DNA from 4 places in the Candidatus Endoriftia persephonae genome. Region 2 is predicted to be linked to each of the others. Evidence: predicted binding sites of a transcription regulator. Region 2 holds the regulator's gene; each other region holds the start of a gene.
What was found. Region 2 encodes sigma-54, which starts transcription at its own class of promoters, with help from an activator protein. Its sites were predicted from a motif close to TGGCANGNTNCNTGCTT; they were not measured.
Positions count from the first base shown of each region.

Region 1: the regulator sigma-54 is predicted to act here: its motif matches at 3,459-3,475, upstream of L0Y14_RS02490 (CmpA/NrtA family ABC transporter substrate-binding protein).
Region 3: the regulator sigma-54 is predicted to act here: its motif matches at 3,725-3,741, upstream of L0Y14_RS12530 (PEP-CTERM sorting domain-containing protein).
Region 4: the regulator sigma-54 is predicted to act here: its motif matches at 4,545-4,561, upstream of glnA (glutamate--ammonia ligase).

Region 1 is NZ_CP090569.1:511,959-519,822, reverse strand. Features, by position in the region: gene L0Y14_RS02510 (N-acetylneuraminate synthase family protein) at 1-854, shown strand, start outside; gene L0Y14_RS02505 (acylneuraminate cytidylyltransferase family protein) at 847-1,560, shown strand; gene pseG (UDP-2,4-diacetamido-2,4,6-trideoxy-beta-L-altropyranose hydrolase) at 1,538-2,338, shown strand; gene L0Y14_RS16365 (hypothetical protein) at 2,429-2,551, shown strand; gene L0Y14_RS02495 (ANTAR domain-containing response regulator) at 2,954-3,298, shown strand; gene L0Y14_RS02490 (CmpA/NrtA family ABC transporter substrate-binding protein) at 3,680-4,873, shown strand; gene L0Y14_RS02485 (ABC transporter permease) at 4,879-5,346, shown strand; partial or broken gene L0Y14_RS02480 (ABC transporter ATP-binding protein) at 5,465-6,193, shown strand; gene L0Y14_RS02475 (peroxiredoxin family protein) at 6,395-6,904, opposite strand; gene L0Y14_RS02470 (hypothetical protein) at 6,906-7,493, opposite strand; gene L0Y14_RS02465 (hypothetical protein) at 7,615-7,809, opposite strand; gene L0Y14_RS02460 (hypothetical protein) at 7,818-7,864, opposite strand, start outside.
Region 2 is NZ_CP090569.1:3,418,004-3,425,867, forward strand. Features, by position in the region: gene kdsC (3-deoxy-manno-octulosonate-8-phosphatase KdsC) at 1-370, shown strand, start outside; gene lptC (LPS export ABC transporter periplasmic protein LptC) at 377-940, shown strand; gene lptA (lipopolysaccharide transport periplasmic protein LptA) at 945-1,430, shown strand; gene lptB (LPS export ABC transporter ATP-binding protein) at 1,427-2,152, shown strand; gene L0Y14_RS15520 (RNA polymerase factor sigma-54) at 2,317-3,792, shown strand; gene hpf (ribosome hibernation promoting factor) at 3,857-4,186, shown strand; gene ptsN (PTS IIA-like nitrogen regulatory protein PtsN) at 4,204-4,674, shown strand; gene hprK (HPr(Ser) kinase/phosphatase) at 4,671-5,648, shown strand; gene rapZ (RNase adapter RapZ) at 5,722-6,588, shown strand; gene L0Y14_RS15545 (PTS sugar transporter subunit IIA) at 6,585-6,998, shown strand; gene L0Y14_RS15550 (HPr family phosphocarrier protein) at 6,995-7,264, shown strand; gene ptsP (phosphoenolpyruvate--protein phosphotransferase) at 7,261-7,864, shown strand, end outside.
Region 3 is NZ_CP090569.1:2,766,509-2,774,372, reverse strand. Features, by position in the region: gene L0Y14_RS12550 (efflux RND transporter periplasmic adaptor subunit) at 1-198, opposite strand, end outside; gene L0Y14_RS12545 (hypothetical protein) at 217-750, opposite strand; gene L0Y14_RS12540 (thiopurine S-methyltransferase) at 753-1,592, opposite strand; gene L0Y14_RS12535 (multicopper oxidase domain-containing protein) at 1,726-3,186, opposite strand; gene L0Y14_RS12530 (PEP-CTERM sorting domain-containing protein) at 3,742-4,395, shown strand; gene L0Y14_RS12525 (hypothetical protein) at 4,630-4,938, shown strand; gene L0Y14_RS12520 (YjgN family protein) at 4,982-6,043, shown strand; gene L0Y14_RS12515 (M48 family metallopeptidase) at 6,040-7,107, shown strand; gene adk (adenylate kinase) at 7,194-7,838, shown strand.
Region 4 is NZ_CP090569.1:14,334-22,197, reverse strand. Features, by position in the region: gene ntrC (nitrogen regulation protein NR(I)) at 1-1,022, opposite strand, end outside; gene glnL (nitrogen regulation protein NR(II)) at 1,015-2,094, opposite strand; gene L0Y14_RS00075 (DUF4124 domain-containing protein) at 2,318-2,803, opposite strand; gene glnA (glutamate--ammonia ligase) at 2,986-4,392, opposite strand; gene L0Y14_RS00065 (cation diffusion facilitator family transporter) at 4,756-5,907, opposite strand; gene L0Y14_RS00060 (sulfurtransferase TusA family protein) at 5,900-6,154, opposite strand; gene L0Y14_RS00055 (tRNA (5-methylaminomethyl-2-thiouridylate)-methyltransferase) at 6,142-7,185, opposite strand; gene glyQ (glycine--tRNA ligase subunit alpha) at 7,314-7,864, shown strand, end outside.

The DNA of each region.
Region 1 (7,864 bases), 700 kb from region 2:
ACCGAGAGAGTGGTCGCCTGCAGAGAGTCGAAGAGCCGCTCTACGAGATCCTCCACCGCCGCTGTCTGAGCCGCGACGAGTGGCGTGAGCTAAAGCGCTACAGTGACAGCCTCGGCCTCGCCTTCTTCTCCACCGCCTCCTTCGAGGAGGATATCGACCTGCTGGTGGAGCTGGGGTGCGACTCGATCAAGATCGCCTCCGGCGACATCAACCACCACCCACTGCTGCGCTATGCGGCGCGCACCGGTCTCTGCCTACAGCTCGACACCGGCAGTGCCACCCTCGGCGAGGTGGAGACGGCAGTGGACCTGATCCTCACCGAGGGCAACGAGCAGATCATCATCCACCAGTGCCCCTCCGGCTACCCGGCGCGACTCAACAGCATCAACCTCAATATCATCCCGACCCTGAAGCGGCTGTTCCCCTTCCCCGCCGCCTTCTCCGACCACACCCCGGGCTGGGAGATGGATGTGGCGGCGCTGGCGCTGGGCGCTAACCTGCTGGAGAAAACCATCAGCGAAGACCGAACCACCCCCAGCGTGGAGCACTGTTTTTCCCTCGAACCACCAGAGATGCACCGTTTCATCCAGACCATCCGCGAGGTGGAGATCGGCCTCGGCAGCAACCGCCGCACCCTGCATGCAGATGAGTTGAAACAGCGCAACAAGATCCGGCGCAGCGCCTGGCTGATGAGCGACGCCAAGGCTGGGCAGCATCTCAGCGAGATCGACGTGGAGTTCCGCCGCCCCGCCGGCGGCATCCCGCCAGACCTGTTTGACCAGCTCAGAGATCGTCATCTGCGTCGCGACCTCTCTGCCGGCGCGCGCCTCAACCTGGAGCACCTCAGTGACTGACGCGGTCGCCATCATCCCGGCGCGGGGCAACTCGAAACGGCTGCCACGCAAAAACATCCTCGAATTCCGCGGCAAGCCGATCATCGCCTACACTATCGAGGCAGCCCTGCAGAGCGACATCTTTGAACGCGTGGTAGTCTCCACCGAGGACGCCGAGATCGCCGGGATCGCCGCCCACCACGGCGCCGAGGTCGCACAGCGATCCGCCGAACTGAGCCACGACTCCGCCACCGTGGTCGACGTCTGCTGTGACTGGCTGAGCCGCGAACAGCAGGCCGGCCACCACTACCAGATCATCTGCTGCCTCTACGCCACCGCACCGCTACGCAACGCCACTGACGTAGCCGCCACCTGCGGGCTGTTGGAACGCGGCCGCTGCCACTACGCCCTAGCCGCCGCCCACTACAGCCACTACCCCTATCAGGCACTGAGACTGGAGAGAGACGGCACGGTCGCCCCGCAATGGCCTGAGCTCTGTGATATGCGTGCCGACCAGGTCGGCGAGCTGATCGCCGGCAATGGCAGCACCTACGCCACCTTCAGCGACGAACTGCTGCGCAGCCGCAACTTCTACGGCCCCGGCATGCGCGCCCACATCATGCCATTTCGCCGCTCGGTGGACATTGACACCGCTGACGACCTGGAATTGGCTCTCTGCCTGGCGGAGCTGGAGGCACGCCGCAGTGCAGATCGCGATCCGCGCTGACAGCGGCAGCGACATCGGCAGTGGCCATCTGCTGCGCTGCCGCGCACTGGCACTGGCTCTGCGCAAGCGGGGTGCAGCGATCGACTTCCTGCATGCCCGCCGTGACGACTTCAATAAGCACTTGCTCGGCGACTTCCCCTGCCATCTAGTCGAGGCCGAAACCGAGGCTGAAGACGCGGCCAGCTGCCGGTCCTGGGCAGCGCGCAATCGACCCGACTGGCTGCTCGTCGACCACTACGGCCTGAGCATAGAGTGGCAGCGTCAGCTGCGTGAAGTGGTACCACGACTGATGGCGATCGAGGATCTCGCCAACCGCCCGCACCAAGTCGATCTACTGCTCGATTTCACCCTGCGCAGTGATCCTGAGCAGGACTATCAGGGGCTGCTGCCGGCAGAGTGCCGCACCCTGTTTGGCCCCGACTATGCGCTGCTACGCCCGGAGTTCAGCCGACTGCGGGATCACTGCCGGATACGCGAGCGGGGAGTCAGGCGGTTGTTGCTCAGCTTCGGCGGCGCTGACGACACCAACCTCAGCGACTGGGCGCTCGATGCGCTTGAAGGGCTAGAGCTGGTGGAGGGGATCGATCTGCTGGTCGGCAGCCACCATCCCGATCTGACGGGCCTGCAGCGGCGCTGCCAGCGATCCGACCGCCGCCTGCACATCCAGACTGAAGAGGTCGCCGAACTGATGCGCCAGGCCGATCTGGCGATCGGCGGCGGCGGCATGATGGGCTGGGAGCGCTGTGCCCTGGGGCTGCCGGCGCTGATCGTCGTGTAGTCAGAAGATCAACAAGCCAATGCCGAGACCCTGGCTCAAACCGGGGCAGCACAAATAATCACCACAGACGATGCCGAGGCGCTGCGCAGGATGATCACCACACAAACAGCCGAGAGCCTCAGCGCCATGTCACAACGGGCCTTCAAGATTGTCGATGGGCTGGGCGCCCAGCGGGTGGCAGCACTTATGCTCGATACAGGAAGCAACCTGTAGCACAGCTTTCACTTTCGGCATTCATCTCAAGAGTGCCACCTCACAGCAACGTCCGGCACAACAACAGACTCCCCGCCCACAATTACCTTGCAGTTGGTCCGACAATTGCTTATTTAGCGGACAGGTCAGCAAACCACAGACAGCAGTTTCCAGTCACATGTCCACAGAAACAAACCTTAGAATTCTACTTGTCGATGAGAACAAGGGACGCTCAACGATCCTCAAGCAGACATTGGGCAAAGATGGACACGAGATAATCGCCGCTCTCCACAGCAGCAAAACCTCAGTCGCCGAGTAGCTGAGTTGAAGCCTGATGTGATCATCATCGACCTCGATTCACCCTGCCCGGTCACCTTGGAACAGATGCGCTGAATCTCCCGCGACACCCCAAGACCGGTACTCATGTTCGCCGACGATGCCGATAGCAACATCATCCAACAGGCCATAGAAGCGGGCGTCAGTGCTTATGTAGTCGATGGCTTGGCTGACAAGCGCATCAAACCGCTACTGGAGGTGGCCATCGCCCGTTTCCGCAAACATCAGTCGCTCAAGGATGAGCTGAGTCGCATCAAGACCTCCCTGGAAGAACGCAAGTTGATCGAGCGGGCAAAGGGGTTGCTGATGAAAAGCAAAGGATGCGATGAAGAGACAGCCTATCAACTGCTGCGCAAGACAGCGATGAGCAACAATCAGCGGCTGGCGGATGTGGCGCGCAACCTGATCACCTCGATAGAACTACTCGCCTAACAGGCTATCACCCCCTCTCACTGAACTGCCCCATTTTGCTCCATCAGAGGCCGCTAATGCTTCATCATGAAGCAGTCAGCGCCGGCCAACCGCTTACCAGACCTTCCCAGTCGAACACAAACACCCACTAGATAAAGGCTGGATCAGACTTATTCGTTTTTGGCACGCCCCCTGCAATGAAAGCGGCGTCATATCGACAATTATGTCGAAAACCCTACAACCCTCCATCAACGGCGATAGAGGGCTGACAAAAAAATTTTAGCTACGCACCAATGACGGTCGCGCAGCTCCGGACAAAGGCGTCCACCCAAGCACACCTCAATAGAGGTACGGCGGGTGCGACGCCTTTTTTTGTCTTTAGGCAACTGAGGAACAAGCAAGATGAAACAGTCGAACAACGGCAACCACGGTCGCCGTGGTTTTCTGAAAAAGAGCCTGCTGGCTCTGGCCACCGCCAGTGTCATCGGCGGAATGATCTTAGGCAGCGCCGCGGTAAGGGCAGAGATTGGCGACCCAGAAAAAGAGGAGCTGAAGTTCGGCTTCATCAAACTGACCGACATGGCACCGCTCGCCATCGCCTATGAGAAGGGCTACTTCGAGGATGAAGGCCTCTACGTCACCCTGGAGGCCCAGGCCAACTGGAAGGTACTGCTCGACGGCACCATCGACGGCCAGCTCGACGGTGCCCACATGCTGGCCGGTCAGCCGCTGGCCGCCACCATCGGATTCGGTACCAAGGCGCACATCATCACCCCTTTCAGCATGGATCTAAATGGCAACGGCATCACCGTCTCCAACGAAACCTGGAAACAAATGAAACCGTATGTACCGAAACAGCCCGACGGAAAATCGGTACACCCGATCAAAGCCGATGCGCTGAAACCAGTGGTCGACAAGTTCAAGGAAGAGGGCAAGCCCTTCAAGATGGGCATGGTATTCCCCGTCTTCACCCACAACTATGAGCTGCGTTACTGGCTGGCGGCCGGTGGCATCAACCCCGGTTACTACGCACCACACAAGGGCGATACCAGCGGCACCATGAAGGCCGACGCTCTACTTTCTGTCACTCCACCACCGCAGATGCCAGCCACCCTGGAGGCAGGCACCATCTACGGTTACTGCGTGGGTGAACCCTGGAACCAGCAGGCAGTATTCAAGGGTATCGGTGTGCCGGTTGTCACCGACTACGAGATCTGGAAGGACAACCCTGAGAAGGTCTTCGGCATGACCAAAGCGTTCACCGAGAAGTACCCCAACACCACCGTGCGTGTTGTGAAGGCGCTGATCCGTGCCGGCAAGTGGCTCGACGACAACAACAACGCCAACCGTCCCGAGGCGGTAAAGATCCTCTCCCAGTCCAACTACGTGGGTGCAGACTACGATGTGATCGCCAACTCCATGACCGGCACCTTCGAATATGAGAAGGGCGACAAGCGCGAAGTGCCCGACTTCAACGTCTTCTTCCGCTACAACGCCACCTATCCCTACGACTCCGATGCGGTCTGGTACCTGACTCAGATGCGGCGCTGGGGCCAGATCTCCGACCGGTATCGCCACTCGCCTGGCTACCACTAGTCACCATGGTGGTATCTGCCGTCCATGTGAGCAACGACCCGGCATTCTCCAAGTCATTTCTCACTTCGGCGATCACCGTCACCCTCTGCTGCCTCTGGCCGACCATCATCAATACTACGGTGGGCGTGAACGGTGTCGACAAGGATCTGATCAACGTCAGCCGCGTGCTGCGTCTTAACGCCACCACCAAAACCTTCAAGATCATCCTGCCCTCCGCCATGCCGATGATCTTCACCGGCCTGCGTCTCTCCCTGGGCATCGGCTGGATGGTACTGATCGCTGCCGAGATGCTGGCGCAGAACCCCGGCCTCGGCAAGTTCGTCTGGGACGAGTTCCAGAACGGCAGTTCCAACTCGCTAGCGCGCATCATGGTCGCAGTACTGGTGATCGGCCTCATCGGCTTCCTGCTCGACCGCGGCATGTTGATGCTGCAACGCAGAACCAGCTGGGACAAGAACGCAGTTCTTCATTAACGCAAGCCGCAATCTAGATCTGCCTTTATCCGGACATGCCCGGCTAAAGACAGATCTACAAGTTGAAAATTGAAAGCCGGAATAAACAACGATTGTGAATCGCACAAGGTGCAATGAAATGAACAGTTATCTGAACATCGACCACATCAGCATCACCTTCCCCACCGATAACGGTCCGCTGAATGTGCTGAAAGACGTCAAGCTGGAGGTAAAACAGGGCGAGTTCATCTCGCTGATCGGCCACTCGGGCTGCGGTAAATCCACCGTACTCAATATCATCGCCGGTCTGTTGAATGCCACAGAGGGTGGCGTGATTCTGGAAGGCAAAGAGGTGACTGAACCCGGCCCCGATCGTGCCGTGGTATTTCAGCACCACTCGCTGATGCCCTGGCTCAGCGTCTACGACAACGTGTGCCTAGCGGTCGATCAGCTCTTCAAGAAGACCAAGTCAAAGTAGGAGCGCAAGGTGTTGCTGATGGATGAACCCTTCGGCGCCCTCGACTCCCTGACCCGCACCCACATGCAGGACTCGTTGATGGAGATCCAGGCGCGGCTCAACAACACTGTGATCATGATCACCCACGACGTGGACGAGGCGGTGCTGCTCTCTGATCGTATCGTGATGATGAGCAACGGCCCGTCGGCCACCATCGGCGAGATCCTCGATATCGACCTGCCGCGCCCGCGTGATCGCCTGACCTTGGCCGAGAACCCAACTTACAATCACTACCGCGTCGAAGTGGTCAAGTTCCTGCACGAACGCCATACGCAACCGGGCGTTCCGGCCAGTAACGACGATAACGAAAGTGATGGAGAGGAACCTGCACTGAGCCTCGTTGCTGGCTGATGGATCTGATGATTAGCGCGATAGCAGCGCTCTGAAGGCAACAGCGGCCATGTCTGCCCGTTTCCCACTGATGGGGGCTCAAAATGAAAGACCGCCGTATTGTTAATCCGGCAATTAAATAAAGATAGGGCGGCCCATGGCCGTCACTTGCAACCCGCTGAAATCACGCATGATGTCGGGCATGGCTCGGCCTATACATGTTCACTTCAGTTTGCGCACCAGATCGAGCAGTTCATCGGCGTCCCACTCGCGGCCGCCGATGGCGCGGTAGACCAGCCGCCCCTCTGGATCAATCACAAAGGTGGTGGGCAGGCCCTTGATCGGCCAGCGCTGGATAGTCTGGCCCGACTGGTCGAGCAACACCTGGAAGTCGATCGGGTAGTCGCCCATGAAGCTGAAGATGGTCTCCTCATCCTCGCCCACGTTGATCGCGATCATCGCGATTCCCTGATCCTTGATCTTCGCCCAGCCACGATTCATCGACGGCAGCTCGGCACGGCAGGGTGGGCACCAAGTCGCCCAGAAATTCACGATCACCGGCCGCCCTCTGTAACTTGCCAGCGAGTGCGCCTCACCATCCATATCCGGCAGATCAAAAGCGGGCGCCTCCGGCTGATCTGTAAGACGCGTCAGCAATTGCTCAGCAGCGAGTCGGCTGCAAAACAGCAGCAACAGAGACGCCAAAAAAGTTCCAATGATAGTTTTGTTCATCTTAACGATCTTCCGCACACTCGAGCGCCTCTATCCATACGATTTTCTGCTCATCGCCCTCTCTCCAAACCACTTTCAGATCGAAGCGGCTTCCGGGCAGCGGCCCAAAGCTTGTCATACCCCAGTTATAGTCCCCGGCAGGTTCAAAGGTCTGCCGGGTTGGGAAGGTCGCCCAGCGAAAGGCGATGCGGGAGGCCGCACTCACCTGGTCGTCGCCCCACTCCGCATCCCAGCTCTCTTTCAGTTTGAGCCCCCGGACCTTATCCCCCTGGCGGATGCGCCATTCGTTGAGATCGATACTAATCGCTCCAGCAGCGGCATCGCTGGCGCGGTTTCTGGCGATAGTTTGCAGCACACAGTGGGTGGCGATCTGGTCCGCTATGGTCTTGGAAAAGCCCCGCGCCTGAAAAAAGCCCCGAGTCTGATCCGGCAGGCGCTGGACCAGCTTCAGCTCAAGGCCCGCCTGTGACAGTTTCCAACTACTGAGTTGGGTAGTTGGGTCAACCGTCTTCTCCACCCTGGCAAACCCGCTGGCGGGCAGCAGTGCCACGCATAGGAACCAGCGAAAAAGTTCTCTTTTGTGCATCATCGTTCGTTATCAACTATCCCGGCTTGCGCGCCAGCAGACTCCAGGAGGCAAACTTAAAGTCATGCTCCTGCGGATCGATCAGGCGCTGCTTGCGGGTATATTCCAGAAACAGCAGCTCAAATCAACCAAATAGCTCCTGCAAGTGCAGTTCCTCTGAGAAGTGGACCCACTCCACCCCGGAAAAAGGGCCTGAACGAAAACCGCGCTTTGTCTGCGCGTCCTCCGCCGGCTCGCCCTTGTCGAATTCAGAGTAGGCGGTGGAGCACCAGTTGACCCCGAGAAAGAACCGGCCGGGCTGAGGCGATCGTAACAGCACTCCAAGGTCTATTGAATGGCGACGGTGGTGTTATGGATCAGTGAGGCACGATCGA
Region 2 (7,864 bases):
GCAGAGCGGCATCGAGATAGGCATCATCACCGGACGCAGCTCCGAGGTGGTGCGCCTGCGAATGCAAAGCCTGGGCATCAAACATGTCTACCAGGGCCAGCTCGACAAGCGCCCCGCCTACCAGGAGCTGCGTGATAAACTCGGCCTCAGCGATGCCGAGATCGCCTATGTCGGAGATGATGTGGTGGATCTGCCGATCATGCGCCTGGTAGGGCTGGCAATCGCGGTCAACGACGCCCACCCGTTTGTCACTCAACACGCCCACTGGCTGACCCCGCATGCCGGCGGTCGCGGCGCGGCACGGGATGTCTGCGAACTGCTGATGGATGCCCAGGGGCATCTACAGCGTGTCCTGCAGAGCTATCTCTGACGTCTTGTGAAATATCCACTGCTCACCAGCCTGCTACTGATCGTCGCACTCGCCGGTTTTGGCTGGTGGCTAAGCAACATCGGCGAACAGGAGAGCCGCCCGGAACAGGCCGAACTCCACTACCCCGACTACTACGCCAGCGATCTGGTCTCTGTCAGATACGACCAGGATGGCCTGCCACAGCATCGTCTGAAAAGCGCAGCGATGCGCCACTTCGCCGATGATGACACTACCGAACTCGAGCACCCCATATTCTGGCAATACGCAGCCGGCGCAGCGCCGTGGAGAGTCACCGCAACCAGCGCCACCCTCTACGGCGATAACAACAAGATCTTCATGCCCGGCGAGGTACAGATCGATCGCGCTGCGGGCAACGGCAAACGCCCCTACCAGATCACTACCAGCGACCTGTGGGCCCATCCCGACAGCGGCTATGTCAGCACCAAACAGCGGGTACAGATTACCAGCCAGGGCGACTGGCTGCGTGGTGTCGGGCTACAAGGGCAACTTCTGGAACCGGTTAAGATCAAGCTACTCTCCGAGGTACGTGGCTATCATGAAATCGATTAACAGCGTGTCACTTCTGCTTCTGCTACTCCTGCTACCGTTGCAGGCCAGGGCACTGAGCGGTGACCGGGAGCAACCGATCTATCTTGAGGCCGACAGCGTGGAAATCGACGAGGCCAGCGGCGTCAGCGTCTACATCGGCAACGTGGTGGTCAGCCAGGGCAGCATGCGTCTGGAGGCCGACAAGATGTGGATCCACCGCCGCCAGGGTGAAACCGAAAAAATCGTCGCCGTCGGCAAGCCGGTGCGCTTCCGCCAGCAGATGGACAAGAGCCACGAAGAGGCCCGCGGCCACGCCCTAAAGATCACCTACTTCATCAAGAAAGATGAGATCTACCTGTTTGACGAAGCAGTACTGCAGCAGGGCAAGGATGAGTTCAGCAGCGACCGCATCACCTACCTGCGCAGCCGCAGCCTGGTCAAGGCCGGCACCAGCGCACAGGGCAAACAGCGGGTCCGGGTGGTGATCGAATCACAAAAGCACGACCAATGACACGCCTCTACGCCGAAAACCTGGCCAAACAGTACCGTGGCCGGCGCGTGGTCGATGATATCTCCCTGGAGGTCGCCAGTGGCGAGGTGGTTGGACTGCTTGGGCCAAACGGTGCTGGCAAGACCACCAGCTTCTACATGATCGTCGGCCTGGTGCCCGCCGACGGTGGGAGTGTTCGCATTAACGGAAAGGATCTCACCGACCTGCCGATGCACACCCGCGCCCGCCTCGGCATCAGTTACCTCGCCCAGGAGCCCTCAGTGTTCCGCCGTCTCTCGGTAGAGGAGAACATCCTTGCCATCCTCGAGAGCCGCAAGGAACTGTCGCGTAGCGCACGCAACAAGCGCTGCGACCAACTGCTGCAGGAGTTCGGCATCACCCACCTGCGCAACAGCCAGGCGATGAGCCTCTCCGGCGGCGAGCGTCGCCGCCTGGAGATCGCCCGCGCGCTCTCCATCAAACCCCGCTTCGTGCTGCTCGACGAGCCCTTCGCCGGCATCGACCCGCTCGCCGTCATCGACATAAAAGCGGTGATCAACCACCTCAAGGAGCGTGATATCGGGGTGCTCATCACCGACCACAATGTGCGCGAAACCCTCGACATCTGCAACCGCGCCTACATCATCAACAACGGCAAGGTGCTCGAAGAGGGCACCCCGGAGGCGATCCTTGAGCACCCCGAGGTGCGCGCCGTCTATCTCGGCGAAAACTTCACCATGTAGCATGGCGCAGGGCCGACCGCACCTCCTTTGCCGGGCCGGTTTACAAATACATGACCCACGGCAACTCTCGATCAAGCCGAGGTTCCACCTACGATTGCTTTTGACTAAAATGAAACCGAAAAGGCACATAAATTGCGTACGAGAACCAACTTGACCATGGATAGATGAAGCAGACACTTCAGCTTCGACTCGGCCAACACCTCACCATGACGCCTCAGCTGCAGCAGGCGATCCGTCTGCTACAGCTCTCCGCGCTCGATCTCAATCAGGAGATACAGGAGGCCCTCGACACCAACCCGATGCTGGAAGCCGAAGAGGAGTTTGAGCAAACCGCCACAGAGCGCAAGGAGAATCCCAGCAGCGAAAGCGCGCAGCAAACTCCGGCGGATGGCAACGACATCAACAACGAACGGGAGGTCAAGACCGACAGCCCCGAGATGCCCGAGGATCTCCCGGTCGACACCGAGTGGAGCGATGTCTACGACAGCTACTCGCCACCAGCTCCCGCCGGCGGCGAGGGCAGCGATACCGACTTCCTCAGCCAGCGCAGCAAATCTGATTCACTGCAGGACCACCTGCTGTGGCAACTCAACCTGACCCGCCTCTGCCCCTCGGACCAGGCGATCGCGCTGACCATCATCGACAGCATCAGCCCCGACGGCTATCTGCAGGCCAGCATCGAGGAGATCCACTCCACGGTCGATCTGGAGGAGGTGACCCTAGAGGATGTGGAGGCAGTGCTGCACCGCGTTCAGGCCTTCGACCCCCCCGGTATCGCCGCCCGCGGCCCGCAGGAGTGCTTGCTGATCCAGCTCGATCAGCTGCCCCCGGAGACTGCCTATCTGGAGCAGGCGATCCAGCTGTGTAGCACACATTTTAAGCTGCTGGCGGCCCAGGACCAGGCGCAGATCAAGCGCAAGATGAAGATCGATGACCATGAATTGTCGGCGATCAACCAGCTGATCCGCTCACTCCACCCGCGCCCCGGCACCCTGATTGCCGATACCGAGCCGGAGTATGTCATCCCAGAGGTGTTTGTCACCAAGCGCAACAACAGCTGGCATGTGGAGCTCAACCCGGAGACCATGCCACGCCTGCGGGTCAACGCCGAATACGCCAAACTGATCCGCCGCGCCGATCAGAGCGACGACAATACCTTCCTGAAGAACCACCTGCAGGAGGCGCGCTGGTTCCTGAAGAGCCTGCTGAGCCGCAACGAAACCATCCTGCGGGTCGCCAGCAAGATCGTCGAATACCAGCAGGCCTTTTTTGAACATGGCGAGGAGGCGATGAAACCGCTGGTGCTGCGCGACATCGCCGAAGCCCTGGAGATGCACGAATCGACCATCTCCCGGGTTACCACCCAGAAATATATGCACACGCCCCGCGGCACCCTGGAGTTCAAATATTTCTTCTCCAGCCATGTCAGTACCAGTGTCGGCGGCGAGTGCTCGGCTACCGCAATACGTGCCATCATTAAGAAACTGGTTGCCGCCGAAACACCCAACAAGCCGCTCAGCGACAACAAGATTGCCACGATACTCAGCGAGCAGGGTATCAATGTCGCCCGCCGCACTGTGGCCAAATACCGCGAATCGATGGGCATACCCCCATCGAATGAGCGAAAGCGTCTGGTGTGACAACCAGACAAATAAGAGGATGCTCCGCATCTCCGGCGCATCCCTCCCGAAACAGGAGTTAATTATGCAAATCAACCTGACCGGTCACCATATCGATATCACCGATTCGATGCGTAACTATGTTGACAGCAAGTTTGAGCGCTTGGAGCGCCATTTCGACAACGTCACCAATGTGCATGTGATCCTCAGCGTAGAGAAACTCAGGCAGAAAGCGGAAGCCACCCTCCACCTCAACGGCGGCAACGTGTTTGCCGACTCGGTCCAAGAGGACATGTACGCGGCCATCGACGCACTGATCGACAAGCTCGACCGACAGGTCATCAAGCATAAAGAGAAGCTGCAAAGCCATCGTGGCAATAACATCAACAAGTACGCTGACGCAGAGCAGCCCTGAACAGGGACAAGGCCAAGATGTTTCCCGAAGGGTTCATCGACCCACAGCGTATCCTGTGCGGCGTCGAAATCAGCAGTAAAAAACGCAGCCTGGAGATGCTTGGCGGGCTATTCGCCGCCACCGATTCCGGGCTTAGCCAGGACATGGTGTTCGATGCCCTGCTACAACGGGAGCGCCTTGGCAGCACGGGGCTGGGGCGGGGCATCGCCCTCCCCCACGCCCGCATGGCACAGATCAAGCGAGCGGTCGGTGCCTTCATCCAGACCACCCAGGGGGTCGACTTCGACGCCATCGACAACCAGCCGGTCGACCTCGCCTTCGCCATGCTGGTACCCGAGGAAGCCACCGAGGAGCATCTACAGCTACTGTCGAAGCTCGCCAGCCTGTTCGGAGATAAGACATTCTGCGATCGTCTGCGCCAGTGCCGCAGCCCAGACGAGGTGATCGAGCTGATCCAGCAGCCAAGCCCCGAACCCAGCCAGCAATGACACCCGCCACCACCATCCGCGAACTGTTCGCCCAGCTGAGTGCGGAACTCAATCTCACCTGGTACAGCGATGGTGAGGAACGGGCCATCCAGGCAGAGGGCGACGCCCCCCTGGTGGGGCCGCTCAACCTGGCCCGCCCACAGCCGATCCAGGTGATCGGCCCGCCTGAGCGTCATCTGCTCGAGTCCCTCGGCAGCAAGGGCTACCGCCACTACCTTGAACTGCTGTTTGCCAGCCGCCCGGCTGCCCTGATCTTTACCGACGGCTTAGTCCCCACCGACGCCTGCCGCACCCTCGCCGCCGACAGCAACACCCCAATCATCTATACAAGCGAACCCGACGCCCAGGTTATCCAGCGCCTACTGGCGCATCTCCAGCCGTCTTTCCAGCAGGCCCAGCCCTCCCATGCCGAGCCCAAAAACATCCATGGCGTGTTCATCGAGGTGCTGGGTAAAGGGGTGCTGCTCAGCGGCGATGCCTCAATCGGCAAGAGCGAACTGGCGCTGGCGCTGATCTCTCGCGGACATCGCTTGATCGCCGACGATATCACCGAGTTCACTCGCATCAACGCCCACACCCTGCAGGGACGCTGCCCACCGGTGCTGCAGGATTTTCTCGAGGTACGCGGACTGGGACTGCTCAACGTTCGCGCCATGTTTGGCAACAGCGCGGTGAAGCCGGTCAAAAACCTCCACTTGATCATCGATCTGCAGCAGATGAATGAACAGGAACTCTCACACCTGGACCGACTCGAAGGCAGCCATTCAACCCAGCGCCTACTCGGCGTCGAAATTCCACAGACTACCCTACCAGTGGCCGCTGGTCGCAATCTTGCAATCCTGGCGGAGACAGCGGTGCGCCAACACCTGCTACGGGTCACCGGCTACGATGCGGCAGCAGAGTTCAGCGAGCGCCAACGCGGCTATATCGAAGCTAACCAGCAGAGTTCCGCTAACCCACCTGAAAAGGGCTAACTCCTTTTCAAAATTGCCCCGGATTGCGCTAACCTAGCCGCCTGCCATTCAAAATTTCCAGATGTTAAGAAACATGGCTACCGGTATTAGACTGCTCATCATCACCGGCCTCTCGGGGTCGGGTAAAACCATCGCCCTGCACACCCTTGAGGATCTCGGCTACTACTGTATCGACAACCTGCCGATCTGCCTGCTGGAGGCTTTCTCTAACCACCTGGTGGAAGACCCAGAGCCGATTTTCCGCCATACTGCAGTCGGCATCGACGCCCGCAGCCAGCCATCTCACATTGCCAAACTGCCTGAGATGGTCGCCAAGATGCGCGAGCAGGGCATCGACTGCGAGATGATCTTCCTTGAGGCGCAACAGGAGACCCTGATCAAGCGCTTCAGCGAGACTCGCCGCAAACACCCGCTCTCCGACGACGACCACTCACTCGACGAGGCGATCCGCCAAGAGCAGGAGGTGCTCGAACCCCTCGCCAGCACCGCCGACCTGCGCATCGACACCACCCACACCAACTTGCATGAACTGCGCGACCTGATCCGCGGCCGAGTCACCGGAGGCAGCCGCCAGGTCTCCCTGCTGTTTGAATCGTTTGGCTTCAAACACGGTGTGCCGCGGGACGTGGATTTTGTCTTCGACGTGCGCTGCCTGCCTAACCCCCACTGGCAGACCGAGTTGCGGCCACTCACCGGCCTCGACGGCCCGGTCGCCAATTTTCTCGAAAGCAGCGAGGAGAGCAGCCAGATGCAGGCGGATCTGACCCGCTTCCTCGAATCTTGGATCCCCCGCTTCGAGGCCGATGGCCGCAGCTACCTGACCATCGCCATCGGCTGCACCGGCGGTCAACACCGCTCGGTCTACATCACCGATCAGCTCTACCGCCACTTCAAACAACAGGGGCGCAACGTGCTGAGCCGCCATCGGGAACTGTCATGAGCATCGGCCTGCTGATCATCACCCACAACGAGATCGGCCGTGCGCTGCTCAAGACCACCACCAACATGATGGAGGTCTGCCCGCTCGCCACCGCCACCCTCGAGGTCGGCACCGAGAGCGATCCCGACGCTATGCGGCAGCGCGCACAGCAGCTGATACAGCAGCTCAACCAGGGCGACGGGGTGCTGATCCTCACCGACATGTACGGCTCCACCCCCAGCAACATCGCCTACAAACTGCGCCGTGAAGACCAGGTGCAGGTGATCGCCGGGATCAATCTACCGATGCTGGTGCGCGTCTTCAACTACGCTACCATGAACCTCAAAGAGCTGACCAGAAAGGCAGTCAGCGGCGGCATCGACGGCATCGTTTGCTGCCCCGAGCGCAAGCCGGAGAACCCCAATCAATGATCCACAAGGAGATCACCATCATCAACCGCCTTGGTCTGCACGCCCGTGCCGCCGCCAAGCTGGTCAACTGCGCCAGCCGCTACGGCAGTAGCATCCAGCTGCTGCGCAACGGCCAGCGGGTCAACGGCAAGAGCATCATGGGGGTGATGATGCTCGCCGCCAGCCAGGGCACCGCGCTGGAGGTCGAGGTCAACGGCGAGGACGAGACAGAGGCGATAGCCGCTCTGGAGTTATTGATCAATGAGCGGTTCGGGGAGAGTGAGTGACCTTCTCCAGTCACGGCATCGGCATCAGCACCACCCGCCAGGTGGCCATAGGCGCCGCCTTCCTGCTGCAGCGCGGGCCACTCGATATCGCACCGCGACTGATCCCCGAGGAGATGGTCGAAGCCGAGGTAGAACGCTTCCGCAAGGCGCTCAATACCGCCCGTGACCGACTGCGCGCCGTGCGCCAGCACCTCCCCACCGGCACCGCGGAGGACATCTCCTCATTTATCGACACCCATCTGCTGATGCTCGACGACAGCGCCATCAGCCAGGCCCCGATCGAGCTGATCCGCACTCACCAGTACGCCGCCGAGTGGGCGCTGCAGCGCCGCCGCAACGAGCTGGTGCGGGTCTTCGACGAGATGGACGACCCCTACCTGCGCACCCGCAGGGACGATGTCGAGCATGTGGTGGGACAGATCCAGATCGCCTTGCAGCAGGGTACCGGACGGGATGAGGCGCCGAGCGACCTGACCAACCACATCGTGGTGGCGCGGGATCTGACCCCAGCCGACATCATCATGCTGAAAAACCGCGGCGTGATCGCCTTTGTCACCGAGTATGGCGGACCACTGTCACACACTGCGATCCTCGCCCGCA
Region 3 (7,864 bases), 650 kb from region 2:
ACAGTTGCCAGGCTCGTGGCTGGTCTCTTCCGGGTGCATCGGGCAGGCGTAGAGGGGTTGTGGCGTTGTCGCCTGGGAGAGGGCGCGCGCCTCTCCCGCTGGCGCGCCCTCTCTGCTCTGCTGCGCCAGGGCGCTGTCAGCCGAAGAGAAGATGAGTGGTAGAGAGAGGAGCGCAAGATGGATTCTGGTTGTTTTCATGCTGGCCCTGCTCTTGGGTTATTTCTTGCGTACATAGACGAAGGGAAATGCCTTGGTCTTGCCCTGCTGGCCTTTGGCCAGATATTCGACGGAGAGTTGGTACTCGCCCTCTTGCTCGAGGCGCACCGCCACCTGCTGATGGGATTTGAAGGGGTGGATGCGGTGGCGGCTCTCCTTCTGCGGCCCTTGCCCCTGGATGATCAGCGCCCCGAGCACCTGCTCGATGAGGTTGCCGTCCTCCTCCTCAGTGAAGGTGATGTTGAACAGGTGGGTTGGCCCCTTCGCGCCGGGTTGATGACGCTCGGGGGAGCTGGCCTGAAAGACATAGAGACCAACGTTGATACCATCTACCGTGTCAGAACCGACCACCCCCCCGAGTGGGACGGCGATATCCTCGATCTGATCCTCTTTGCCGTAGTAGATGGCCCCTTCGTAGAGTCTGGGGTCTTTGTTGGCAGTGGGCGCCTTGCTCTCTTCCGCTCGTACTCCCGCCAGACAACCGAATAACAGGAGAGAGAGAGTGAATAGCCGTATGGGTTTTGCTGACTGCATCTTTATTCCACCAGAACATCGGGTTGTTCAAGACCGACGACGACGACGGTGATGTGATCACCGCGCTTCACCTGTCGGCCCTGATTGTTGATTACCATAAAAGAGCCGTCTGTGTGTTCTAGGTGCTTGGGGGCCAATAGCCCGATGCGGGGAACGCGCAGTACGGGGAGCTTCTCGCCGGTCTTCTGGTTGATCACGTAGGTGTGTTCTGCGCCGGCGGTGATGGCGTCCACTCCGGTGGTGGAGAACCAGACATTGAGCAGCCCGTTGCCCGAGTCCTTGACTTGATGCACCTTCAGCGTGGCATCCGCCGGGAGCTTGGGTTTTTCGATGACCGCCTCAGCCACCTGTGCGGCCGCCGGGTCATAGTCGGGGCCGGCCTCGACCGGGAGGTGGAGGCTGGCCAGCCCGGCCACCATCACCGAGATCTTGCTGCCTGGCTTGATGATGCCCTCCTGGTCCCAGAAGTAGAGCTTGCCGGGGGGGGTCGAGGCCGCCTTCTCCGCCGGGACGGGCGCAACCAGCATCGGCAGCTTGCTGATCTGTATGAGCTGCCTGCTCTGATCATCGACGATCGATGTGGTCATCGGGTGGGCGGGAAACTCCTTTACATCGATCAGACGGTAGCGCACCTCTATCCTGGTACCTTGCAGCCCACGCCCGCCGAGGATGATCTTCTCGACCTCCAGCCGTCCCGAGCTGGGGGCGCGCTGCATGTGTTTGGGGGTGGTGTGCCGGGGTGGGGGTTGGTGCCTGGGGGCTTCGTGGTCGCGGTCTGCCAGGGCGGCAGGTTGGTAGAGAGAGAGTAGGGGGAGGGTCAAAAAAACAGATCGTAGTTGCATATTCAATGCTCCATCGCGATAGCCAGAAGGGGGATGTGTCCCACTGGAATTCGATCTAACACGATTGAAAGCGGGGAGAGCGGCCGAAGCCGCCCTCCCCGTATCGACTGCTATAGATTAGCCGGAGGCGAATCTAGCGACGGCGAGGTGCCGAACCGCGCTGACGGGTCGTCGAAGCGGCTGGTGGTGGTGCGGTGGTGGCGCGAACCAGTACCGCCATGCCGCCAGGATAGGCGCCGTTGTTGGTGACGAAGTAGTCGTTATGGCTATGCATCGGGTACCACTGTACATCCAGGTTGTTGTCGTGGGCTGCGGGATCGATCCCATAGACGCCCCAGGCTCCGGCAATCTCATTCAGACCGCTACCCTGGTTGGAGATCATCGAGTTGCTGGCGTAGCCGCCAGTGGTGCGCAGATCCTTGAAGCGGGTGATCATATCGTGGGTCTCGCCAGAGCCGATATGCACGGTGTACTCCTGCTTCTGGTTGGTGGGATCGATCGGGTTGGCGTCCTTACCAACGCGAGTGAAGTGCCAGCCATGGGCGTGCCAGGGCACCTCGGTGTAACCGATGTTGATGAGACGCATCAGCACGTTGTCGTTGTAGTTGGCGTCGACCAGGGCGGCGTAGCTGGTGGCGTTGTTGCTGCCGGTCAGGAAGCCGGAGAGCGGGCCGGAGGCCGGCGGGTTACACCCTTCGAAGTCACCCGTGTCGCTGACCACCAGCGAACGCCCGGTGCCGTTGTTACAGGCGGCGGTTGTTGCGGCAGGGGTGACAGGCAGCAGGGTGTCGGGGAAGGCGCGGCCATTGACCATCCACCAGTTGGCCTTGAAGTCGGTAAAGTTATACTGCTCTTCAGGCTCAAGGGTGCCATTGCTGTTCTTGTCAAAGCGGCGCAGCAGCTCGGCCTCTGCCGGGCTACCGGCGGGCGCGGCGGCCAGCTGGATGAAGTCGCGGCTACGGGTGTCCACATCGGTGAGGACCATCAGATACTCTTTGTCGAAGCGGTCGAGATAGTTGCCGCCGTAGACCGAGTTGAAGGTGGCGCGGCGTGGACGAATGACCATCGCCCCATACATGCCTAGGGTGATATGCTCGGAGGCCTCGACATGGCAGTGCCACATGTAGGTGCCGGGCTTCTGCGCCTTGAAGTAGTAGACGGCGGTGTTCTGTCCGGGGGTGTCGGGAACCTCAAACGCTGTTTCGTTGAAGCCGTCGTTCTGGGTGGTCAGCTCCATGCCATGCAGGTGGATGGTGTGGGGGTCGGCCGGCGCGTAGGGGTTGGCGTTGCCGATGTTGCGCAGGTGGACGAAGACATCGTCACCCTGGGTGACATCAATGATCGGCGCGGGCATGTTGGCGCATCCGGGGACAGCCTGGGTGCCGTCGACATCGTCGCAGAAGCCGCGCATGTAGACCTTCCGGTAGGGGGCGGTCGCCAGCGTGGCGGGAGTGATGCCATAGACGTTGTGGTCGGGCAGGTGGTGGTAGCCATCGGTTGCCGCCAGGTAGAGGTGACGGACCTGCGCCGATGCCTGGCCACTAAAGAGCGGCATCGTCATTGCGAGGCTAAGTGCGAGCATTCGCTTTTTCATTGTTGTTTTCCCCTTTCCTATATGTGTTGCATAAGTAACGAAGTATTGACGCAAGGCCAATAGCGGTGCGGGCGCCGCTGCCAAGATGGATGCTTTAGGTTCCCATCGACCAGCACAGATACCCCAACCTAAGTAAAATTCGAGATCTTTTTGTGGAAACTCTGAGGTCGTTCAATTGGAATCTGTGAACCCGTTCCTGGCAATAATTACTACCCCGTGCGGCGTTCGCGTTTGCGTTTATACCGTAACGGGATGGCATTGACAATTGTCGGAAATTTTTACAATAAATGACGGAGCGGAGCCTGCGATTTGTTTGATTTCTCCTTGCGAAATGGCCTGTATATGGGTTTTTTTTCCCACCGATCGGGACTTGGATTCCTGCTATTTGTGTGGTTGTCCAGCCTAATAGAGGTATTTGCCGTGCCTCGTAGCAAGGTGCCTGAATAAGAATGTTTGTGGTGTCGGTGAAATTTACATAGTTTTTGTATGGTTTTGGGGGGGTGTTGTAAGTATTTGAAGTCAAGGCAAAAAACAAAATTGGCACGAAGTATGCTCGTGGCCCATCGCTACTTCAATCATGAAAAAAATCAAGCATGGGGATCGAAAAAAATGAGAAAAATCACTAAAATTACTAAACTTACTTTAGCCTTCTGCTCTTTAGCCATGGCGGCCTTCTCCGTTCAGGCCGCGGTTATCCCACTTGATCTGAACGATTTTTATGCTGACCCAACCGTATCCGTGGCGGTTGATGGTGGCTCGGCTCTGATGGAGGAGAATCCAGCTTTCAGCATCACCTTGCTTTCGAACGACCCTCTTATGGGTGATCCTGGTATCGATGTTCCCACTGGTCTGTTGAGCTTGGACTTTGACTTCTCTTTTTCTGAGCCTGCGGGCAATGATGATGAGTTTTATGCATTCGTCTTCAATGGGGACACAGGTGCTCTGATTGATGATTTTTCCGTCAATTGGACGGATGCTGGCAGCGTCAGTTGGGATCTCTCAGGTCTTGATGCAAGCGTGACCCTGCTTGGCATGGAGTTTCAGCTTGTCTCAAACCTTCCGAGTGATGGCGGTCTCGAATCTACAGTCGCTGTCAGCAATGTTCACTTGGTGACCGAGAACGCCTCTGTGCCGGAGCCTGGCAGCTTGACTCTGCTCGGCATCGGTTTGGTGGGTGGTCTGTTTGGCTTCCGTAAAAAGTCCAGCTGAACGGGTCAAGCAGAGTGTTTGACATAGGGGCAAGGCGGCTCAACACTTTGATGTTGAATCTGTCGGAAAAATAACAGCCATTCTACTGGCCTCTGTCTGCGGCTGGGGGTCAGGTGGCATGTGGAAAGTGGGGCCAATCGGCCCCACTTTTCGTGGTTGGTTGGTGCTTGAGGTTCTCACCCTGGAATTGATCGGTTAGTGTATGCCGCTCTGATATCCCAAGGAAAAATAGTCATGTCTTTTGATTTTGCGACACTTTCGGCGTTGCTGGTTTTCGTCGTTATCCTGGTTTTTCTGGTGATGGAGATTCGCTCTACCAGGCGGGAAGTGAAGGAGCAGTTGCGTCAGGTGTCGCAGCACAATGCGCTGTTCCAGCGCAACCAGCAGGCGTGGGAGCTTTGCCAGGCGATCCATGAGCAGTATCCGGATGTCTGTCCCGGTCTCGATTACACCATGTGGGTGGATGAGCAGGGGGCGCATCTTGATCAGTGGCTGGCGGATTCCCCTCGGCCGAAACTGGATCGGATGGTGGAGAAGAAATAGAGGCATTTTTATAGACAGGGAGAAAGCAAAAGAGTCACCTGACATGGAAACAAAGGATTTGCAGTCATCCTCTTTACTTCCGTTTGAATTTACCGGTCGATTCGGAGAGTTTTTTCGTATCTGGATCGTCAATCTGGTGCTGACGATCCTCACCCTGGGCGTCTATTCAGCGTGGGCGAAGGTGCGTACCCAGCGTTATTTCTATGCCAATACCCGGCTTGCGGGAGCGACCTTCGACTATCTGGCCGAGCCGATGATGATCCTCAAAGGGCGCCTGATCGCAGTCGGTTTTTTTATCCTCTATCTTGGCCTGACCTTGATCGCACCACCGTTTGATTTGCTTGCCTCGCTGCTGTTTCTGATTGCGATGCCCTGGATCGTCAACAAGGCACTGGCGTTTCGTGCACACAACTCGGCCTATCGCAACATCCGCTTTGGCTTCGAGCAGAACTACTCCAAGGCGATCAAAGTGTTTATCGGCCTGCCGATTCTGCTGCCGCTCAGTCTGGGTCTGCTCTATCCCTTTTTTGATCAGCGGCGCAGCCGTTTCATCCTCGGCCAGAGTCGCTATGGAGCGAGCGCATTTGCGATGGAGGCACCGCTTGGTAGGTTCTATAAAACCTATCTACTGGCCGGACTGCTGTTGCTGGGGGTGTTTTTCCTGGGTGGCGTGCTCAGCAGCCGGTTATTCGAAAGCGTGATGACGATGTCGGCACAGCCAGCCGGTGAGCCGCCGGTCGCGATGCGTGGCAGCCTGCTGGGCCTGCTGCCAATCCTGGTTGGCTCTCTGTTGGTATATGGTTTCATCAAGGCGCGCATCGCCAACCTAATCTGGAACCATACCGACCTTAACGGCCATCGTTTTGAGAGCTATATGCAGGCACGCAAGTTGATTGTGTTGTTGCTGACCAATGCGCTGGCCATCATCCTCTCGCTGGGTCTGCTGATCCCTTGGGCAAAGATCCGCATGGCCCGCTACCGGGCGGAGACGCTGCAGTTTATTCCGCAGGAAGACCTGGATGGTTTTCTCGCCGATCAGGCAGAGCAGGTGGCCGCCACGGGTGAGGGGGTTGGCGATGTGTTTGATGTGGATCTTGGCCTTTGATCACCACCGAGGCGCTCTATTTCGATGGTCGCCAGTCACAGGCACGGCGGGTTCGTGTCTCACTGAATGGCCGTGACCTGTGGATCGAGTATGCCACCGGCGAGTGCTTCTGGCCGACCTCGGAACTGCGTATCACCCCTCAGCTGGGGAGTGCGCCTCAGGGGATCTTTCTGCCCGAGGGCGGCAAACTTGAAGTGGCCAATCATGACTTCATGCTGCAACTGGAGGCGCTGACTGATAGGACAGGGGAGGGGCGCTGGTTGCACCATCTGGAGAGCCGCTACCGCTATGTGATTCTGGCCGTGTCTCTGGCACTTGGGCTTGGTTGGTTGATGATCTCCCAGGGAGTGCCGCTGGCGTCACGTTACCTCGCATTTGCCACGCCGCTCCAGCTTGACCTGATCCTGGGAGAGGAGGTGCTGGCGCTGCTCGACAAGCGTTGGCTGGAACCCTCTAAGCTGCCAGAGACAGAACAGCAGCACTATCGGCAACTGTTTCAGCGGATGGTTCGGGAGGCCGATGCCGCGACGCCGTTGCAGCTGCAGTTCCGAGCTGGCGGCACGGTCGGCGCCAACGCCTTCGCGCTGCCCTCGGGCATCGTGGTGGTGACCGATGAGCTGATTGAGCTGGCACAGGCGGATGCAGAAGTGATGGGGGTGTTTGCCCATGAGATCGGGCATCTGGTGTATCGCCACGGGGTCCGCCATGTGCTGCAGGATTCGCTGCTGGTGCTGCTGACCACTCTATTTGTGGGGGATGCTGCCTCCAGTGGGGCACTGTTGGCGGCACTGCCGGTGCTGCTGGTCGAGAGTCACTACTCTCGCGAGTTCGAGAGCGAGGCGGACCGCTATGCGGTCTTGCTGATGCAGCGCGCCGGGTTGGATCGGCAACACCTGGGTCGGATGCTCCAACGCCTTGGGGAGAGTCATGGGGGGGAGGAGAGTGGAGCGCTGAGCTATCTCTCCACTCACCCGATGACCCAGGAGCGGATCGAGATGATCGCTCATTGGGGGCAGGGAAAGGCTAGTGATGTGACGCATAAGGTCGCTATATCCGCCCATTGATAGCCTCGAATAGTCCGCTTGCGCCATAGTGTGTCAGACTCGAGTGGTATGAAAAGAGTGTTACACCAGATTAAGGAGTGATGAACATGCGCGTGATTCTGTTGGGCGGCCCCGGTGCGGGCAAGGGTACCCAGGCAAACTACATCAAAGAGAAGTACAGCATTCCCCAGATCTCCACTGGTGACATGTTGCGTGCTCACGTTAAACAGGGCACCGACCTGGGCAAGGCGGCGAAGAAGATCATGGATGAGGGTGGTCTGGTCTCTGACGATATCATCATGGGCATGGTGAAAGAGCGCATTGCCCAGGACGATTGCGCCAACGGCTACCTGTTCGATGGATTCCCCCGCACCATTCCCCAGGCAGAAGCGCTGAAAGAGGCTGGTGTGCCGATCGACGCGGTGGTGGAGATCGATGTGCCCGATGAGGAGATCATCAAGCGCATGTCCGGTCGTCGGGTGCATCTCGCCTCCGGTCGCACCTACCACGTCACCTTCAATCCGCCCAAGGTGGAGGGCAAGGATGACGAGACCGGTGAGGATCTGATTCAGCGCGATGATGATCAGGAAGAGACCGTAAAGGCGCGTCTCAAGGTCTACCATGACCAGACCGAGCCGCTGATCGCCTTCTACACCAAAGAGGCAGATGCCGGTAGTTGCAAATACATCAAGATCAACGGTGTTGGCGGGGTGGACGAGATCCGCGACCAGATCTTCAGCGGACTGGGTTGATCTTCACTGAAGAATGCTGAAAAGCC
Region 4 (7,864 bases), 200 kb from region 2:
AGCAGCGTCTTAGTCTCGACTGCCAGCTCCTCCGATGCCTGCCCGAGAAAGTGGCGCATCAGCAGGGGGATGTCCTCACGACGCTCGCGCAGGGCCGGGATATGAATTCTAATCACATTGAGGCGATGAAATAAATCCTCCCGAAACTGTGCTTTTTTGACTAGCTGTTCGAGATTCTGATGGGTGGCGGCAATGATGCGCACATCCACTTTCACCGGTTCATGGCCGCCGACCCGATAGAATTCACCATCTGCCAGCACCCGCAGCAACCGCGTCTGCAGCTCAGCCGGCATATCACCGATCTCATCCAGGAACAGGGTACCGCCATCGGTCTGTTCGAAACGCCCCTCGCGCCGGCTCTGCGCACCGGTGAAGGCGCCACGTTCGTGGCCAAACAGCTCCGACTCCATCAGATCCCGTGGGATCGCCGCCATGTTGAGGGCGATGAACGGGGCCTCGGCGCGCGGGCTGTGGCGATGCAGGGCTCGGGCGACCAGCTCCTTGCCGGTGCCCGACTCGCCATTGATCATCACCGTGATGTTGGAACGCGCCAGCCGGCCGATGGCACGAAACACCTCCTGCATCGCCGGCGCCTCACCAATGATCTCCGGACTCGGCTCAATGACATCAACCTGGCGTTTCGTCTGACTCTGGGTCTGCCGGCAGGCGCGACGGATCTGATCCACGGCCTCATCCACATCGAAGGGCTTTGGCAGATATTCGAACGCGCCACCATGGAAGGCCGACACTGCACTCTCCAGGTCAGAGTGAGCGGTCATGATGATCACCGGCAACTCCGGAAAGCGTAGATTGATCCGCTCCAGCAGCTCCAGCCCATCCATACCTGGCATACGGATATCCGAGACGATCACATCCGGCTGTTGCCGCTCCAGTGAGTCGAGCACCCCATTGGCACTCTCGAAGCAGACCACCTCCATCTGCGCCTTCTGCAGGGTCTTCTCCAGCACCCAGCGAATCGACCGGTCGTCATCAATGACCCAGACCCGGCAGAAATCAGCCATGTTTGCCCTCCAAAGGCAGAGAAATTGTAAACACCGTCTCACCCGGACGGCTAGTGAATTCAATCAGGCCCTTATGCTGATTAATCAGTGACTGGGCGATGGAGAGCCCTAGGCCCATACCATCGCTACTGCCTGAAACCATCGGGAAGAAGATCCGCTCCTGGATCTCCTTGGGGATGCCACCGCCGTTATCACTGATCTCAACCTGCAGCACTAATCGGTAGTGTTTGGTGCCGATGGTAAAGTGGCGCATCACCCGGGTGCGCAGGCCTATCACACCGCTAGGTCCAGCGGCCCGCACACCGTTACGCACGATATTCAAACAGGCCTGGATCAGCTGATCGCTATCCCCCAGCAGGGAGGGAATACTTGGATCGTAATCCTTTTTGATAGTCAGGGCGTTGCCCGTTTCCACCTGCACCAGGCTGACCACTCGTTCCAGCACCTGGTGGATGTTGACCGGCTTACGATCCGGCAGACGGTTCGGTCCGAGCATCCGGTCAACCAGGGTCTGCAAGCGGTCGGACTCGCCGATGATGATCTGGGTATACTCCTTGAGTTCAGGGTCATCCAGTTCCCGCTCCAGCAGTTGCGCCGCACCGCGCACTCCGCCCAGGGGATTTTTTATCTCATGCGCGAGCCCCCGCACCAGCGCACGCGAGGCCTGGTTGCGTGACAGCAGCTGCTCCTCACGGTTGATCCTCAATTGCCGATCAACCTGCAGCAACTCGACCAGAAACTCCTTGATCTCGCCCTCCTGGCGAAGCGGGATCACGGTGCAGTCGACCGTCACCTCTTTACCTCCGGCGAGAGGCAACGACAACTCCCGCTCGGTAAAGGGCTGACCGCTCTTCACCACTTGAGAGAGGTGTGACTCAACCAGTGCTCCAGGGCAGCGGATCAGATCTCTGACCCGCAGCCCGATCAGCTGGCGAGCACTCACCGCAAACAACATCTCCCCGGCGGGATTGATGTAGTTGAGGATGAAATCGCGGTCAAACAGCAACACAGCTGAACGTTGATTTTCAACGATGCGTTGCTCAATGGTCTCTGTGTCTGGTGTAACTGCCATGCTAATTGCTTGCAATAATCAAACCAATCAGCAGCATAGGGCATTTTTCTGCGTGCAGTCTGCTGAACTGTCTCATCTGTCACGATTTAAGACGTTGAGTAAGGCTTTGTTTCTGAAAAAATTGAGGCTACGACGAGTGCCCGCCTTTTCATAGGGCAGGGGCTGTCCGCGTCGCAAGATAATGCGCACCAAAAAAGTGCAGCCAGAGGACCCCTAGTGAACGTCAGGGTTTGATAATAGAGGCTTTTCGCAGATGGAAGCTGATCTGTTGAGCGGAGATCAAACGCTTGCCCGCGGCATCGACGACATGCGCCTCAAGGGTATGGGTGCCGCGATTCAGGCCAATCAACCTGAATTGAGTCCGATTCAGCTCATCTCCTCCTTTCTGCAATGCACCATCGATCAGGATCTCCAATCTGTGCCCCTGCTGCAGTGCCGGCGAGAGGCTCAGGCCCACATCGACCACACCCTCGTTGTTGCGAATCGTGACATCCTGCTCGCGTTCGACAATCTCAAAGCTGGTGTAGCCTTCCGCTTTCTCCTGTTTGCTCTCTGACTCCGCCAGCTTGGTCTGAACGATCGGGCTGTACTGATCTGAATGGGTGCCTTTGATGGTGACCATCTCCGCCCCCGGCGCGTCGAAGTCGGAGTAGTGGATCACTCCATCATCCGAGACCCAGCGGTAGACATCCCTGGCTGCAGCCGGCAAGGCAAGAACAATAAGAAGAATTAGGATAAGGGTACGCATATGCAAAAGAATAGACCACAACTCGTTGATAAAACAAGCAGATAGAGACTAAAAAAGCGCCCCCGAATGGAGGCGCTTTCCACAATTCCTGTACTAGGCGGGAATCGACCAGGCAAGGCTCCCTGACGGGAGCCGATACCTGCTTAGAGGCTGTAGTACATGTCGAATTCCACCGGGTGGGTGGTCATGCGCAGACGAGTCACCTCTTCCATCTTCAGCTCGATGTAGCCATCGATCAGATCATCGGTGAAAACGCCGCCAGCGGTGAGGAACTCACGATCCGCATCCAGTGCATCCAGTGCCTGATCCAGACTGTGGCAGACGGTGGGGATATTCGCCGCCTCTTCTGCGGGCAGGTCATAGAGATCCTTGTCCATCGCGTCGCCAGGGTGGATCTTGTTCTGGATGCCGTCCAGGCCGGCCATCATCATGGCGGCGAAGGCCAGGTAGGGGTTGGCGGTCGGATCGGGGAAACGCACCTCGACGCGACGACCCTTCGGGCTGGAAACCCACGGGATACGGATCGAAGCAGAGCGGTTGCGGGCCGAGTAGGCCAGCATTACCGGGGCTTCGAAGCCCGGCACCAGACGCTTGTAGGAGTTGGTGGAGGCATTAGTGAAGGCGTTCAGCGCACGAGCATGCTTGATGATGCCGCCGATGTAGTAGAGCGCACTCTCGGAGAGGCCGCCGTACTGGTCACCAGCGAAAATGTTCTCGCCATCTTTCGCCAGGGACTGGTGCACATGCATGCCGGAACCGTTGTCACCAACGATCGGCTTGGGCATGAAGGTCACGGTCTTGCCGTAGGCGTGACCGACGTTCCAGGTAGCGTATTTCTGGATCTGCACCCAGTCAGCACGCTCCACCAAGGTGCTGAACTTGGTGCCGATCTCACACTGACCACCAGTCGCCACCTCATGGTGATGGACCTCGACCGGCACCCCCATCTCTTCCATCGCCAGACACATGGCGCCACGCAGGTCGTGCAGGGAGTCAACCGGAGGGACCGGGAAGTAACCACCCTTCACGCCAGGACGGTGACCGATGTTGCCATCTTCATAGACGCGCTCGGAGTTCCACTCCGCCTCTTCGGAGTCGATCTTGACCATGCAGCCGCTCATGTCGGCACTCCAGCGCACGTCGTCGAGGACGAAGAATTCTGGCTCGGGACCGAAGAAAGCCTGGTCGGCAATGCCGGTGGACTGCAGATAGGCCTCGGCGCGCTTGGCGACGGAACGGGGATCACGCTCGTAGCCCTGCATGGTGGCAGGCTCGAGGATGTCGCAGCGTACGATCAGGGTGTTCTCGTCGGCGAAGGGGTCCATCACGGCAGTGGCAGCCTCAGGCATCAGGATCATGTCTGACTCATTGATACCCTTCCAGCCAGCGATGGAGGAGCCATCAAACATCTTGCCGTCGGTAAACATCTCCTCATCAACCTCGTGGGCAGGCAGAGTGACATGCTGTTCCTTGCCGCGGGTATCGGTGAAGCGAAGATCAACGAATTTTACTTCGTTGTCTTTCATCATTTTCATGACTTCAGAGGCCATCATTATCTCCAAATCTATTAGGTGACTATCTGCTGCTGCAAGAGCCTCTGAATGAATCTGGATGAAGCAGATTCATTCAGAGGCTCCTGTCGCCAGCAACGAAATTCCTGCGAAAGGATGCCATCGATCCCTGCCGCTCTGGGCCATTCACTAGGCAAAAACAGTGCCATCAACCTTTGATTGCTACAGCTCCTGTATGAGCCAATTCGCAAAAAACTGTTGATAAACAAGCGGAAGATGATAGAGCGATCGAACGCATAATGGTAGTGGTTGCACGCATTAGCCGCGACCAAACAGTAACTCTTCGCAAGAATACGCACAAAAACTGTGCGGATCCGCGCCTGCATGCACAAAAATCGTGCGTTAACCAAACCAGAGCCGTACCCGCCCAAACTGCTCGGCCTCTTGCAGCTGCGCCTGATAGCGCTCGGCCAACTCCTCGCTTATCGATACGCTCTTGCTGCAGTCGAGCGGAAAGAAAAGATCCACATCGATACGTCCGGAAATGTAGTGCAATACGAGCCTCATGCGTCGATCGAAACAGGGCAGATCCTGCCATAGCGCCTGCAGACGTTGCTCCGCTTCGGTGCGTAATGGTAGATGACCACAGGGAGCGGTCGATTCGTCATCCTCCGGATCGATGTGCACCGTCACATCCACCAGTTCCTCCACCGACTCAAGCAGCCGCTGCATCACCACTTCACTGATCCTGTGTCCCTCAGAGACACTCAGCCAGGAGGCTACCTGCACATGCACATCAGCCGAGGCGTGACCACCCATCTTACGGGTGCGTAACATATGTACATCCTTGACCCCGGCCACTGAGGTGATCACCTGCTTGATCTCTTCTACCCGCTGCTCTTCAAGACCTGAGTCGACCAACTCATGCACCGACTGCCAGACCAGCTGCCAGCCGATGTGCAAAATCATCAAGCCGACCAGCACCGCGGCGATGGCATCGAGATAGGGCAGCCCCACCAGGGTGCCGCCGATGCCGACCAGCACCACCACCGATGAGATCGAGTCGCTGCGATGGTGCCAGGCATTGGCGCGCAACAGATCGGAGCGGATCTGCTTCGCCAGATGCTGGGTATAGAAATAGAGAGCCTCGTTGGCAACGATGGAGAAGGCGGCAACCCACAGGGTGGTCATGCTGGGTACCAGCAGTGCCTCTGGCGAAAACAACCGCTCCACCGCATCCCAGATCACCCCGGCACCCACCAGGAACAGAAACAATCCCAGGGCGAGAGTTCCCGCCGTTTCGAAGCGCCCGTGGCCATAAGGATGCTCGTCGTCTGGTGCCTCTTTGGCATGGTAGGCAGCAAACAGCACCAGCCCATCCGAAAGTAGATCGGAGAGTGAATGCAGACCATCAGCTAACAGCGACTGGGAGTGTCCGATCACGCCAAACAGAATCTTCACTACCGCCAACAGCAGGTTCACCCCGGCGCCGACAAGGGTGGCCCGCTGGGTCACCCGATAGCGCTGCTGTTGCTGCCGTTCCCGACTATCCACCTGGCTGCTCCACACCACCCACCCGGATCCGCACGATATATTCGTCGCCCTGCTGGCGGGTCTCCACCACCTCGTGGCCGTTGATCCGGCACCAGGCGGGGATGTCGTTCAACACTCCGGGGTCGGTACAGACCACCTCCAGCACGGTTCCCGGCTGCAGGGTTTCGACCCGATCCTGCACCCGGATCACCGGCATTGGGCAGAGCAGACGCCGTGCGTCCAGGGTTACCAGCTTCAAATGAACCACTCCTGCGGGATCTCGTGGGGCTTGATCGGCGTGACACTGAGCTGGCGGGTCTCGCCCTGGAGGTCGGTCAACTCAAGATCGACCAGCTCCGCATCCCGCCCCTGGCTGTAACGCGCCACCAGTCGTGCCGCCAGCTCGATCTCGTCCGCGTTGGGCTCTCCGTCGATCAGCGCCAGCGGCCCACCGTGGCTGGTGGTCTTGAGGCTGATGAACTGTTTTCGATAGCCCTGCAGAAACTTCGCCTCGCCCTCTTCGCGAGCGATGATCAGCTTGAAGTGCGGCGCCGGGCGCAGATGCCGACCGACCTTGAGCAGCATGATGTCATCCATCTCATACTGCTTGCTGCCGCGCGCCTGCCAGAGATCGGCCAACTTTTTCGAGTACTGCTGATCGGTAAGAAAGCAGCAGCCGCCAGCCGGTTGCGCATAATCTGTCAGGCCAAACGACTCGGCCAGGGCCATCTGCGGCTTGCGGTTGCGGCCGCTGAATGCATAGAGCTTGTCGCGATCGACCCAGCCCTTGCGCTCCGGCAGGGTCTCGGGCAAATTCTTGGCACAGAGCGGGCGTAGCAGCAGATCCTCGGCACCCGACTCACCCGCCACCACCGGCATAGTGTCCTTACGCTGCGACATCGGCCGCTGGCCGATCACCTCGCCGGTGATGATGAAGTCAAAACCACGTGCGCGGATCCACTCAAACGCCTTTTTCACCATGAAGATTTTGCAATCGAGGCAAGGATTGAGATTGGCGCCGTAACCATGCACTGGGTTGAACAGCACCTCCTTATACTCCTCCACGATGTCGACGATATGCAGCTTGATGCCCAACTGCTCCGCCACCCAGAGCGCATTGTTGCGCTTCGGCTTGCGCTGGTCGCGCTTGCGGATCGCATGGGTGTGGCCCTCGACGCAGAATCCGGTGAAGAAGTTGATCCCCTCCACATGGATCCCCTGGGACTGGATCACCTTAGCGGCGAGTAGCGAGTCGAGCCCGCCGGAGATCAGGGCGACAGCTTTGCGTGGCTCGGTCATGGTGCTCCTGGCAGATGAGAGAAAACGCGCATTATAAGAGATCATAGGGCGCAGGGCATCCGGTTAGCCAAGCCTCGGGGCGACCGCTATAATTGTTCAGTTTTTTCTGATCAAACAGGATCTTGGACGTGAACCAGGCAGACGACCTCAAACCCGATCTATCAACCTTTCAGGGGCTGATCTTCGCCCTGCAAGCCTATTGGGCCAAGCAAGGTTGTGTGATCCTGCAGCCCTACGACATGGAAATGGGCGCCGGCACCTTCCACACCGCCACCTTTCTGCGCTCAATCGGGCCCGAACCCTGGAATGCCGCCTACGTGCAGCCTTCGCGCCGCCCCACCGACGGACGCTATGGTGAGAATCCCAACCGGCTGCAGCACTATTATCAGTATCAGGTGGCGATGAAACCCTCGCCAATGAACATCCAGGAGCTCTATCTGGGTTCCCTCGAGATGCTCGGCATCGACCCCAAGGTGCATGATATCCGCTTCGTTGAAGACAACTGGGAGTCCCCTACCCTAGGTGCCTGGGGTCTCGGCTGGGAGGTCTGGCTGAATGGCATGGAGGTGACCCAGTTCACCTATTTTCAGCAGGTTGGCGGGCTCGATTGCCGCCCGGTCACCGGTGAGATCACCTATGGCCTGGAGCGCATTGCAATGTATATCCAGGGAGTGGAGAG